Regions from separate parts of the Shinella sp. GW821-FHT10F02 genome, predicted to be linked through region 3. Evidence: predicted binding sites of a transcription regulator. Region 3 holds the regulator's gene; each other region holds the start of a gene.
The links. The regulator PhoB, encoded in region 3, activates phosphate uptake and scavenging genes when phosphate is short. The targets are predictions, from matches to a motif close to TGTCATNNANCTGTCAT.
Positions count from the first base shown of each region.

Region 1: a site for PhoB is predicted at 1,375-1,391, ahead of AC1RWL_RS17740 (alkaline phosphatase D family protein). Genes of this name have one in related genera too.
Region 2: a site for PhoB is predicted at 2,515-2,531, ahead of AC1RWL_RS05280 (alkaline phosphatase). Genes of this name have one in related genera too.

Region 1 is NZ_JBXASL010000005.1:332,520-336,669, forward strand. It holds gene AC1RWL_RS17735 (M3 family metallopeptidase) at 1-1,178, shown strand, start outside; gene AC1RWL_RS17740 (alkaline phosphatase D family protein) at 1,496-3,058, shown strand; gene typA (translational GTPase TypA) at 3,205-4,150, shown strand, end outside.
Region 2 is NZ_JBXASL010000001.1:1,141,592-1,145,741, reverse strand. It holds gene AC1RWL_RS05295 (BtaA family protein) at 1-193, shown strand, start outside; gene AC1RWL_RS05290 (class I SAM-dependent methyltransferase) at 199-858, shown strand; gene AC1RWL_RS05285 (NAD-dependent succinate-semialdehyde dehydrogenase) at 980-2,455, shown strand; gene AC1RWL_RS05280 (alkaline phosphatase) at 2,572-4,150, shown strand, end outside.
Region 3 is NZ_JBXASL010000004.1:309,459-313,608, forward strand. It holds gene AC1RWL_RS14635 (aspartate aminotransferase family protein) at 1-1,011, opposite strand, end outside; gene AC1RWL_RS14640 (GcrA family cell cycle regulator) at 1,436-1,975, shown strand; gene phoB (phosphate regulon transcriptional regulator PhoB) at 2,110-2,793, opposite strand; gene phoU (phosphate signaling complex protein PhoU) at 2,808-3,536, opposite strand; gene pstB (phosphate ABC transporter ATP-binding protein PstB) at 3,588-4,150, opposite strand, start outside.

The DNA.
Region 1 (4,150 bases), on a different contig from region 3:
CGCCGCAGGCGGTGAACGGCCTCTTGATGCAGGTCTGGGAAAAGGCTGTGGCTCGGGCGCGCGAGGAGGAGGCGGAACTTGCCGCCCTTGTCGCGGAGGAAGGGCGCAACCACGAGGTCATGCCCTGGGACTGGCGCTATTATGCGGAAAAGCAGCGCTCCCGGAAATTCAACTTCTCCGAGGCCGAACTGAAACCCTATCTCCAGCTCGAAAAGATCATCGAGGCCTGCTTCGATGTCGCCGAACGCCTGTTCGATATCCACGCGATCGAGAAGAAGGATGTGCCGGCCTATCATCCCGACGTGCGGGTCTTCGAGATCCGCGATCGCAACGACAAGCTTGTCGCCATGTTCCTTGGCGATTATTTCGCCCGTTCCTCGAAACGCTCGGGCGCCTGGATGAGCTCCTACCAGAGCCAGCACCGCCTGCCGCTCAAGAATGGCACGGTCGGCGAAATCCCGATCATCTACAACGTCTGCAATTTTGCGAAGCCTGCCGAAGGCAAGCCGGCGCTGCTGTCGCTCGACGATGCACGCACGCTGTTCCACGAATTCGGCCATGCGCTGCACGGCATGCTGTCCGACGTCACCTACCCCTCGGTCTCCGGCACCGGCGTGTCGCGCGATTTCGTCGAACTGCCCTCGCAGCTCTACGAACATTGGCTGACCGTGCCGGAAATTTTGACGCGTTATGCGGTGCATTATCAGACGGGCGAGGCGATGCCGCAGGCGCTGCTCGACAAGGTGCTTGCCGCCCGCACCTTCAATTCCGGCTTCGCGACGGTGGAGTTTACTTCCTCGGCGCTGGTCGACATGGCGTTTCATACGCGCGGTCCGGTGGAGGATCCGATGGCGGTGCAGGCAGAGGTGCTGGACAAGATCGGCCTGCCGAAATCGATCGTCATGCGCCACGCGACGCCGCACTTCCAGCACGTCTTCTCCGGTGACGGTTATTCGGCCGGCTATTATTCCTACATGTGGTCGGAAGTGCTCGACGCCGACGCCTTCGCCGCCTTCACGGAGACGGGCGACGCCTTCAACCCGGCCATGGCCGAACGGCTGAAGACCTACATCTACGCCGTCGGCGGCTCCGTCGACCCGGAAGACGCCTACAAGGCCTTCCGCGGCAAGCTGCCGAGCCCGGAGGCGATGCTGGAGAAGAAGGGGCTGGCGGCCTAAACCCTTTCTGGAGACGGGCACACAACCCACCAACGTCATCCTCGGGCTTGACCCGAGGATCCACATCCACGGCGTGCCGGTGGGTGGATGGTCGGGTCAGGCCCGACCATGACGGAGGAGAGGTTGTGGCTGTGGCCGGAAACCTCCGGCATGGGTGCGGTTGCTTCCCCTGGCAACCGCTCGCGCCACCTCGCACCGTCATCCTTCCGTCACCGAACTTTCGGCGAAACGTCATGCTCCCGTTACCGGACTGACATGGCGAAGACTCATGGTCTGCCCGCCTGGCGTTTCGATTCGCGGGTCAGGCCGGAGGTGGCATGGCGATTGTTCCCGAGACGCTGACGCGGCGCTCGTTTCTTCTGACTGCGGGGGCCGGCGCGCTGGCCACATCCTCGGCGCTGGCGGTTCCCTATTATGCGCGGCGGCATGGCAGTCCGGCCTTCTCCCACGGCGTGCAGTCCGGCGATGTCGATTGTTCCTCCGGCGTGGTCTGGGCACGAACCGACCGGCCGGCGGAGGTGGTGCTCGAATATTCGACCACCGAAAGTTTCACCAATGCGGCCCGGATGCCGGTGCAGAAGGCGCTGGGGACGTCCGACAACACGGTCAAGGCCATGCTGCAAGGCCTGCTGCCGGACCAGGATATTTTTTACCGCTTCACGGCGAATGACCCCTATTCCAGCCATCTCGTCTCCGAGCCGATCGTCGGGCGCTTTCGCACGGCGCCGATGCGCAATCGGTCGGTGCGCTTCGTCTGGTCGGGCGATACAGCCGGGCAGGGCTGGGGCATCGACGATGTCGGCATGAAGACCTATTCGACCATGCTGCGCCACGAGCCGGATTTCTTCATCCACTCGGGCGATACGGTCTATGCGGATGGCCCGATCCCGGACGAAATCCCGTTGCGCGATGGTGGGGTCTGGAAGAACCGCATCGTCACCGACGAGAAGCGCAACGTGGCGCGCACGCTGGAAGAATTCCGGGGACAGTGGAAATACAATCTGCTCGATGAGCACCTGCTCGCCTTCAACAGCCAGTGCCCGACCTTCTTCCAGTGGGACGACCACGAGGTGCTGAACAACTGGTCGGAATCGAGCGATCTCACCGGGGACCGGCGCTATCCGGACAAGGAGATCGGCGTCTACGAGGCCCGCGCGCGGCGCGCCTTCCATGAGATGACCTCGATCCGCTATTTCCCCACCGAGCCCGGCCGCATCTTCCGCAAGGTCGCCTATGGGCCGCTGCTCGACGTGTTCTTCGTCGACCTGCGCTCCTATCGCAGCCCCAACCAGGGCGGCACGGAGAACGGCCTGTTCGGCTGGCGGCAGGCGGACTGGTTGCGGCGCGAGCTTGCGGCTTCACAGGCGGTGTGGAAGGTGATCGCCTGCGACATGCCGCTCGGCCTCGTCATCTGGGACGATTATTCCAACAGCCTCGGCTACGAGGGCGTGGCGGACGGGCTGAACGGACCGCCGGCGGCGCGCGAGCGGGAAATCGCCGACCTGCTCTCCTTCATGCGCGACAATGCTATCCACAATGTCGTCTGGCTGACGGCGGACGTGCACTATACCGCCGCGCACCACTACGATCCGTCGCGGGCGAAATTCCAGGAGTTCAATCCGTTCTGGGAATTCGTCTCCGGCCCGCTGCATTCCGGCACTTACGGCCCGAAGCCGCTCGACAGCACCTTCGGCCCCGAGGTCCGCTTCATCAAATCGTCGAAGGGCGGCGTCGACAGCAATCTTCCGCCGTCCGCCGGCCTGCAATTCTTCGGCCTGGTCGACATCCACGGGGCGAGCGAAGAGATGACCGTGCGGCTGATGGACCGGGAGGACCAGGAGCTATGGCGGGTCACGCTGCCGCCGGTGCGCACGTCGTGAGGTGTGGCATCCGGGCGAGCCTTGAGCCGGAAGGATAACAGAGTTGCGTCCCGCCCCTTTCGCAATTGCGGAAAAACATGTAAGAGCCCGGCCATTGAAGACGGCGCCCTCATACCCTGCGCGCCCCGAACCTCAGAGATTATACCATGTCCATCCGCAATATCGCGATCATCGCGCACGTCGACCATGGCAAGACCACGCTCGTTGACGAGCTTCTGAAGCAGTCCGGCTCGTTCCGTGAAAACCAGCGCGTCGCCGAACGCGTGATGGACTCGAACGACCTCGAAAAGGAACGCGGCATCACCATTCTCGCCAAGGCGACCTCGGTGGACTGGAAGGGCGTTCGCATCAACATCGTCGACACCCCCGGCCACGCCGACTTCGGCGGCGAAGTCGAACGCATCCTCTCGATGGTGGACGGCGCGATCGTTCTCGTCGATAGCTCGGAAGGCCCGATGCCGCAGACCAAGTTCGTGGTCGGTAAGGCCCTTAAAGTTGGTCTGAAGCCGATCGTCGCGATCAACAAGATCGACCGTCCGGACGGCCGTCACGAGGAAGTGCTGAACGAGGTCTTCGATTTGTTCGCCAATCTCGACGCCACCGACGAGCAGCTCGACTTCCCGATCCTCTACGGTTCGGGCCGTAACGGCTGGATGAACGTCAACCCGGAAGGCCCGAAGGACGAAGGCATGGCGCCGCTGCTCGACCTCGTGCTGAAGCACGTTCCGGAGCCGACGGTCGCCGAAGGCCCGTTCCGCCTGATCGGCACGATCCTCGAAGCCAACCCCTTCCTCGGCCGCATCATCACCGGCCGCATCCATTCCGGCTCGATCAAGCCGAACCAGGCCGTTAAGGTTCTCGGCCAGGACGGCAAGCTGATCGAAACCGGGCGCATCTCGAAGATCCTCGCCTTCCGCGGCATCGAGCGCACGGCGATCGATGAAGCGCATGCGGGCGACATCGTCGCGATCGCCGGTCTCTCCAAGGGCACCGTCGCCGACACGTTCTGCGATCCCTCGGTTAGCGAAGCCATGAAGGCGCAGCCGATCGACCCGCCGACCGTCACCATGTCCTTCATCGTCAACGACAGCC
Region 2 (4,150 bases), on a different contig from region 3:
GATTACCCGCACGGCCGCCCCCGGCGCGCGCGTCGTCTTCCGTACAGCGCCCGCCGAAAGCCTGCTGCCCGGCCGCCTCGACGAGGCCCTCCTCGGCCGCTGGACCTACCACGAGGCGGAATCGCGCGCGCTGCACGACAAGGATCGCTCGTCGATCTACGGCGGCTTCCACCTCTACGAATTCAAGGGCTGAGCGAGATGAGCGCCGTTTCCGACCACGCCCTCCTGATGGATCGCATCTACCGCTGGCAGCGGCGGTTCGGCATCTACGACGCGACGCGCAAATATTACCTGCTCGGCCGCGACCCGATGCTTGCCGGCCTTCGCCCGCTGCCGGGCAGTTCAGTGCTGGAAATCGGCTGCGGCACCGGGCGCAATCTCGTCAAGGCGGCGGCGCTCTATCCGGAGAGCCGGTTCCACGGCATCGACATCTCGCAGGAGATGCTGAGCGCGGCGGAAAAAGCGGTTGCCGGCGCCGGCCTGAAGGACCGCGTCCGACTTGCCAGGGCCGACGCCGCCAGCTTCGACCCGCGGGCGCTCTTCGGCGAACAGAGCTATGACCGCATCTTCATCTCTTACGCCGTGTCGATGATCCCGCAATGGCAGAAGGTCATGGCGGAGGCCACCAACCGGCTTGCCCCCGGCGGCGAGCTGCATATCGCCGATTTCGGCGATATGCGCGGCCTGCCCGGCTGGTTCAGAAGCGGCGTGACCAAGTGGCTCGGATGGCACCATGTGACGCCGCGCGACGATCTCTTCGAGATGGCCGCGGAGCTTGCAGCCGCGCATGGCGGACGCAGCGAGGAGAAGCGGCTGCATCGCGGTTTTTCGTGGATCGCGATCGTTCGCAAGCGCTGAACGCGCTCCTGTCGTGACGGCGTCGGCGATCCTGCCGACGCAAGCATTGTTTGGCCCGCAATTCGCCTGTAGCTCTCGAAGAAAGGGAAGAATCGTCCCTGGATTCGAGAGGAGAAGCGAATTGGCCCTGTCACAGACCCTTATCCGGCGGCTGAAGGACCCAAAACCCTTCGAAACCATCGTCACCGCGCCCTGGCTGGTCAGCCCGGCGAGCGAGCGCACATTCGAGGTCTTCAATCCCTCGACCGGCGAATTGCTGGCGGAACTGCCCGACATGGGCGTCGCGGAAACCCGGGCGGCGATCGACCGCGCCGCGGTCGCCCAGCCCGAATGGGCGGGGCTGACCGCCCGTGACCGCTCCGACATGCTCTGGCGCTGGCACCAGTTGATCGTCCTGCACACGGATGACCTGGCCGCCATCCTGACGGCCGAGATGGGCAAGCCGCTGGCGGAGGCGAAATCCGAAGTCTCCCACGCCGCCGCCTACCTGCAATGGTACGCCGAGGAAGCCAACCGCATCTATGGCGAGACGATCGCGGCGCCGTCGCTGGATCGTCGCATGCTGGTCATCAAGCAGCCGATCGGCGTGGTCGGCGCGATCACGCCATGGAACTTCCCGGCCTCCATGGTAGCGCGCAAGATTTCGCCGGCACTGGCGGCCGGCTGCGCGGTCGTGCTGAAGCCCGCGGAGCAGACGCCGCTGGTGGCGGGCGCCATGTTCGCGCTCGCCCATGAGGCGGGTTTTCCACCGGGCGTGGTCAACCTGATCTATGCTTCGGAGGGCGATGCCGTCGGCCGCGAGCTCTGCACTCACCCCGCCGTGCGCAAGATCAGCTTCACCGGCTCCACCGAGGTCGGCCGCCTGCTCATGCGCCAATGTTCCGACCAGGTGAAGAAGCTCAGCCTGGAACTCGGCGGCAACGCGCCCTTCATCGTCTTCGACGACGCGGATGTCGATGCGGCCGTGGACGGCGCGATTCAGGCAAAATTCCGCAATGCCGGCCAGACCTGCGTCTCGGCGAACCGCCTCTATGTGCAATCCGGCGTTCACGACGAATTCGCCCGGAAATTCATCGAGCGGGTGCAGACGCTCTCGGTCGGCGACGGTTTCGAACCCGATGTCGCGATCGGCCCGCTGATCGACACGCGCGCGCTCGCCAAGATCGAGGGCCATGTCGCAGATGCGCTGGACAAGGGCGGCAGCGTGCGCTGCGGCGGCCGGCGGATCGACGCCGACGGCACCTTCTTTGCGCCGACCGTGCTCACCGGCATCACCCGCGACATGCGCGTGGCGCAGGAGGAGACGTTCGGGCCGCTCGCCCCCATCATCCGTTTCGATGACGCCACCCAGGTCGTGCGCGAAGCCAACGACACGATCTACGGCCTCGCCGCCTATTTCTATGCGTCCAATCTCAGCCGGGTCTGGCGCGTCGCGGAAGCCCTGGAATACGGCATGGTCGGCATCAATACCGGCCGCATGTCCTCCGAGGCGGCGCCCTTCGGCGGCATGAAGCAATCCGGCATGGGCCGCGAGGGTTCACGCCACGGGTTGGAGGACTATCTGGAGATGAAATATCTCTGCATGGGCGGCATCTGATTGCCGGCGGGCCGGTGCGTGGCGGGATAACGGGTTTTAAGACGGTTTGGTAATACGCGTGTCATGTGAGTTTCTTATGCGGAAGGGGTAACGCACCGCTCAAGAGAGGCTCTCCCATGCGCAAACTCATCCTCGCCCTGGCATCGGCTACGGTCCTCGCCGGCGCCGCCAATGCCGCGACCGTCTACCCGATCGATCGCGCCACCATCCTCGTCGGCTCCCCCTTCGACTTCAAGGTCGAGTTCGACGCCGTCGTGAAGCCGGAAGATGTGAAGGTCACCGTCAACGGCCAGGACTACGAGGCCGTCTTCGGCAAGAAGGCTGAATTCGTCGCGGAAGAAAAGGGCGCCGAGGACAAGGTTCTGGGCTCCGCGCTGACGCTGCGCGGCCTGACGATCGCCACCGCCGGCGACTACAAGGTCGAAGTCACGGCCGGCAGCGAGACCAAGTCGGTCAACTGGGACGTTTACGGCACCGCTACCGAGGCGAAGGCCAAGAACATCATCTTCCTGGTCGCCGACGGCCTGTCCGTCGCCCACCGCACGGGCGCGCGCATCATGTCCAAGGGCATGACCGAGGGCAAGGCAAACGGCCGCCTCGCCATGGATGACATCCCGCCGGTCGCCTTCATCGGCACGTCCTCGACGCACTCGATCGCCACGGACAGCGCCAACACCATGTCGGCCTACATGACCGGCCACAAGTCGCGCGTCAACGCGCTCGGCGTCTATGCCGACCGCACGCCGGCAAGCCTGGACGACCCGAAGGTCGAGACGATCGCCGAGGCGCTGCGCCGCACGACGACGAAGTCCATCGGCATCGTCACCACGTCGGAACTCGAAGACGCGACGCCTGCCGCCGTCGTTTCGCACACCCGCAAGCGCGCCGACAAGGAACAGATCGTCGGCATGCTGTTCGACGTCAAGCCGGATGTCCTCTTCGGCGGCGGCTCGGTCTTCTTCCTCGGCAAGGACACGCCCGGCTCCAAGCGCAAGGACGACAAGGACTATATCGCTGAGTTCAAGAATGCCGGTTATGCGCTCGCAACCGACAAGACGGAACTCGCTGCCCTGACCACGTCGAACCAGGAAAAGCTGCTCGGCCTGTTCCATCCCGGCAACATGGACGTGACGCTCGACCGTGAATTCCTCAAGAAGGGCACCGTCGACAAGTTCCCGAACCAGCCGGGCCTCGTCGAAATGACCAAGGTCGCGCTCGACAAGCTGTCGAAGAACCCGGAAGGCTTCTTCCTCGTCGTCGAAGCCGCGTCGGTCGACAAGATGAGCCACCCGCTCGACTGGGACCGCGCGCTCGTCGAAACGATCGAATTCGACAAGGCGATCGCCGTTGCCCGCGAATTCGCAGCCTCCAACCCCGACACGCTGATCGTCGTCACGGGTGACCACACCCACGGCGTCGGCATCATCGGCACGGTCGACGACGAGAAGCCGGGCGATGAAATGCGCCAGAAGGTCGGCACCTATGACGAGGCCGGCTTCCCGAACTACGAGGACAAGAACGGCGACGGTTACCCGGATCGCATCGACGTCTCGCGCCGCCTGTTCCTGTCCGCCAACAACGGCCCGGACCACTACGAGACCTTCCGTCCGAAGCTCGACGGCCCGTTCGTTCCGGCCGTGCAGAACGAGGCGAAGGAATATGTCGCCAACGAAGCCTACAAGGACGTTCCCGGCG
Region 3 (4,150 bases):
TGCCTTGATGCCGAGCATCAGGCCCTCGCCGCGGATATCCTCGATGATCTCGGGGAAGCGATCCTTCAATGCCGCGAGACCCTGGCGGAAGACGAGCGCCACGTCGCGCACATGATCGAGGAAGCCCTCTTCCAGCACGACGTCGAGCACCGCATTGCCGACCGCCATGGCGAGCGGGTTGCCGCCATAGGTCGAGCCATGTGTGCCGGCGACCATGCCGGCAGCCGCTTCGTTCGTGGCAAGGCAGGCGCCGAGCGGGAAACCGCCGCCGATGCCCTTGGCGACCGCCATGATATCCGGCGTGACGCCCGACCATTCATGGGCGAACAGGCGCCCGGTGCGGCCGACGCCGGACTGTACCTCGTCGAGAACCAGCAGCAGGCCGTATTCGTCGCAGAGCTGGCGCAGCTCCTGCATGAATTCCTTCGGCACCGGGCGGATGCCGCCCTCGCCCTGCACCGGCTCGATCAGGATCGCGGCCGTCTCTTCGGTGATCGCATCCTTGACGGCGGTGATGTCGCCGAAGGGGACCTGGAGGAAGCCGGGGGCCTTGGGGCCGAACCCTTCGAGGTACTTTTCCTGGCCGCCGGCGGCGATCGTCGCGAGCGTGCGGCCGTGGAAGGCGCCTTCGAAGGTGATGATGTGGAACTTGCCGGGATGGCCCTTGGCGAAATGATAGCGGCGCGCGGTCTTGATCGCGCATTCCAGCGCTTCGGCGCCCGAATTGGTGAAGAACACCTTGTCGGCGAAGGTCGCCTCCGTCAGGCGGCGGCCGAGGCTTTCCTGGCCCGGAACCTCATAGAGGTTCGACAGGTGCCAGACCTTGTCGGCCTGGTCCTTCAGCGCGGCGACGAGATGCGGATGCGCATGGCCCAGCGAATTGACGGCGACGCCGGCGGCGAAGTCGAGATATCGCTCGCCATCCTCGGCGATCAGCCAGACGCCCTCCCCGCGCGTGAACCGGAGCGGTGCACGCATATAGGTTTCATAGAGCGGCGCGGCATCGGCCATGGCGCGGATCCTCCGAAAAAGAGATGCGGAAAAACGTGAACGCGGCTTGACTTTTCCAGGCTCCAGAAAAATCAAAAGCCGCCTTTCGGCGGCATGCGGCACTATCGGCATTTCAGGCCGGGATGTCAACAAATCGCACCCCGAAATAGTGCTGAACCTCCCGCAAGGTGAGGATTCACGCCACGCGCGGAAGGTGTCGCTATCGAGTCACACCCGGCCAGCAAGTTGGGGAAAACTCGGAAATCGATTCGCCCGGATTCCTGCGACTCTTGTCACAGAGTCCCCCAAACTCTAGGTTAAAGACCAATTACTAGACTGCATGCGGCGGAACTAGTCACCAAAAGAGTTAGGGCGTTCAAATTCCGGACCCGTCCGGAACGCGATGAGGGATTCCCGCATTGCGAGCGCCGAGCGGAGACGAGAGATGAACTGGACAGACGAGCGGGTCGAGAAACTCAAGAAGCTCTGGAGCGAGGGCCTGAGCGCGAGCCAGATCGCGGCACAGCTCGGCGGCGTCAGCCGCAACGCGGTTATCGGCAAGGTGCACCGGCTTAACCTGCCGGGCCGCGCCAAGGCCGGCGGCACGCAGAGCGCGTCGCGCCCCAAGCGCCCGGTGCCGGCAGCCCCGCGCCCCGCGACGACCTTCCAGGCCCGCGCCGTGACGGCCCGTTCCGTGGTGCGCCCGGCCGGCAACACCATCACCAAGGAAGAGGTCGAGACGGATTTCGAGACGCAGCGCGAGCAGCTTCCGGTTCCGTCCAACGGCAACAACGTGGTCGTGCCCATGTCGCGCCGGCTCGAGCTGACCCAGCTCACCGAGCGCACCTGCAAATGGCCGATCGGCGACCCGCTGAACGACGACTTCCACTTCTGCGGCAACGAGTCCCCGGACAACTCGCCCTACTGCACCTACCACCAGCGCCTCGCCTACCAGCCCTCGGCCGAGCGCCGCCGGATGCGGTGATCTTTTCCACGACGGCACATGCGATGCGGACCCGAAAGGGTCCGTTTTCGTTTGTGATGTAGGGCCGGACCATACTCCAAAACGCAAACAGGCCCCGAAGGGCCCATTTTCGTCCTTGGGAGGAAAGGGGTCGCTCAGGCTTCCAGCGAATAGCCTGCGCCGCGCACCGTGCGGATGACGTCCTGCATGTTGGCGAAGTTGAGCGCCTTGCGCAGGCGGCCGACATGCACGTCGACCGTGCGTTCGTCGACATAGATGTCGTGGCCCCAGACGCCATCGAGAAGCTGCGAGCGCGAGAAGACGCGGCCGGGCGAGGTCATCAGGAATTCCAGCAGGCGGAATTCCGTCGGGCCGAGGCGGACTTCGCGGGTGCGGCGGTGCACGCGATGCGTCTCGCGGTCGAGCTCGATATCGCCGCAGCGCAGCACCGTCGAGACGACTTCCGGCCGGGCGCGGCGCAGCATGGCGCGCACGCGGGCGACGAGTTCGGGCGTCGAGAACGGCTTGACGACATAGTCGTCGGCGCCGGTGGCGAGCCCGCGCACGCGCTCGCTCTCTTCGCCGCGTGCCGTCAGCATGATGATCGGCAGGCGTTCGGTCTCCGGCCGCTGGCGCAGCCGCCGGCACAGTTCGATGCCCGAAACGCCCGGCAGCATCCAGTCGAGGATGAGGAGGTCCGGCATGCGCTCCTGCAAGCGCACTTCGGCCTCGTCACCGGAGAGGATCGTATCGACCTCGAAACCTTCGGCTTCGAGGTTGTAGCGCAGGAGGACGCTCAACGCCTCCTCGTCTTCCACGACGGCGATTCTGGGCACCATGGAGGCAAAACTCCTTACTCGGAGGCTTCAGTGACGTCGGCAGTGACCACTGACGTCGAGGTGTCGTCCTTCGGGCGTTCGCCTTCGGGCTGCGAGCCGGTCGCCATGTAGTAGATGGTTTCCGCGATGTTGGTCGCATGGTCGCCGATGCGCTCGATGTTCTTGGCGCAGAACAGGAGATGGGTGCAGGGCGTGATGTTGCGCGGATCTTCCATCATGTAGGTGAGGAGTTCGCGGAACAGCGAGGTGTAGATCGCGTCGATCTCGTCGTCGCGCTCGCGGATGGCCTTGGCCTTCTCCACCGAGCGGGTGGCGTAGACGTCGAGCACTTCCTTGAGCTGGATCAGCGTCAGTTCGGCGAGGTGCTCCAGGCCGCGGGTAAGCTTGCGGGGCATACCCGAGCTCTGCACGGCGATGACGCGCTTGGCAGTGTTCTTGCCGAGGTCGCCGACGCGCTCCAGTTCGGCCGCGATACGGATCGCGCCCATGATTTCGCGCAGGTCCGCAGCCACCGGCTGGCGCTTGGCGATCGTGACGATCGCCTTCTCGTTGATCTGGCGCTCGGCGGTGTCGAGGATGACGTCTTCCGAGATCACCTTCTGCGCCAGCGCACCATCGGTGGTGACGAGCGCACGGACAGAGTCCGCCACCATCTGCTCGGCCGTGCCACCCATTTCGGAGATGCGGCGGGAGAGGTACTTCAGTTCTTCGTCATAAATCGAGACAATATGGGTCGATGACATGGTTGTGTCCTTAATGCGCTCGGATTTTCAGGGGGTTCGGCGACGATGGCGTCAGCCGAAGCGGCCCATGATGTAGTCCTGCGTGCGCTGGTCATCCGGGTTGGTGAACATCTTGTCGGTGTCGTTCTCCTCGACGAGGTTGCCGAGGTGGAACATGGCGGTGCGCTGCGAAACGCGGGCCGCCTGCTGCATCGAGTGCGTCACGATGACGATCGTGAAGTTGGCGCGCAGCTCGTGGATCAGTTCCTCGACCTTTGCGGTCGCGATCGGGTCGAGCGCCGAGCAGGGTTCGTCCATCAGGATGACTTCCGGGCTGACGGCGACAGCGCGGGCGATGCACAGGCGCTGCTGCTGACCGCCGGAGAGGCCGGTTCCGCCTTCGAGCAGGCGGTCCTTCACCTCGTTCCACAGGCCGGCCTTCTGCAGGCTGGACTCGACGATGGCGTCCATGTCGGCCTTCGCCTTGGCGAGGCCGTGGATGCGCGGGCCGTAGGCGACGTTCTCGTAGATCGACTTCGGGAACGGGTTCGGCTTCTGGAAGACCATGCCGACGCGGGCGCGCAGTTCGACGACGTCGATGTTCGGATCGTAGATATCGTCTGTGTCGAGCGTGA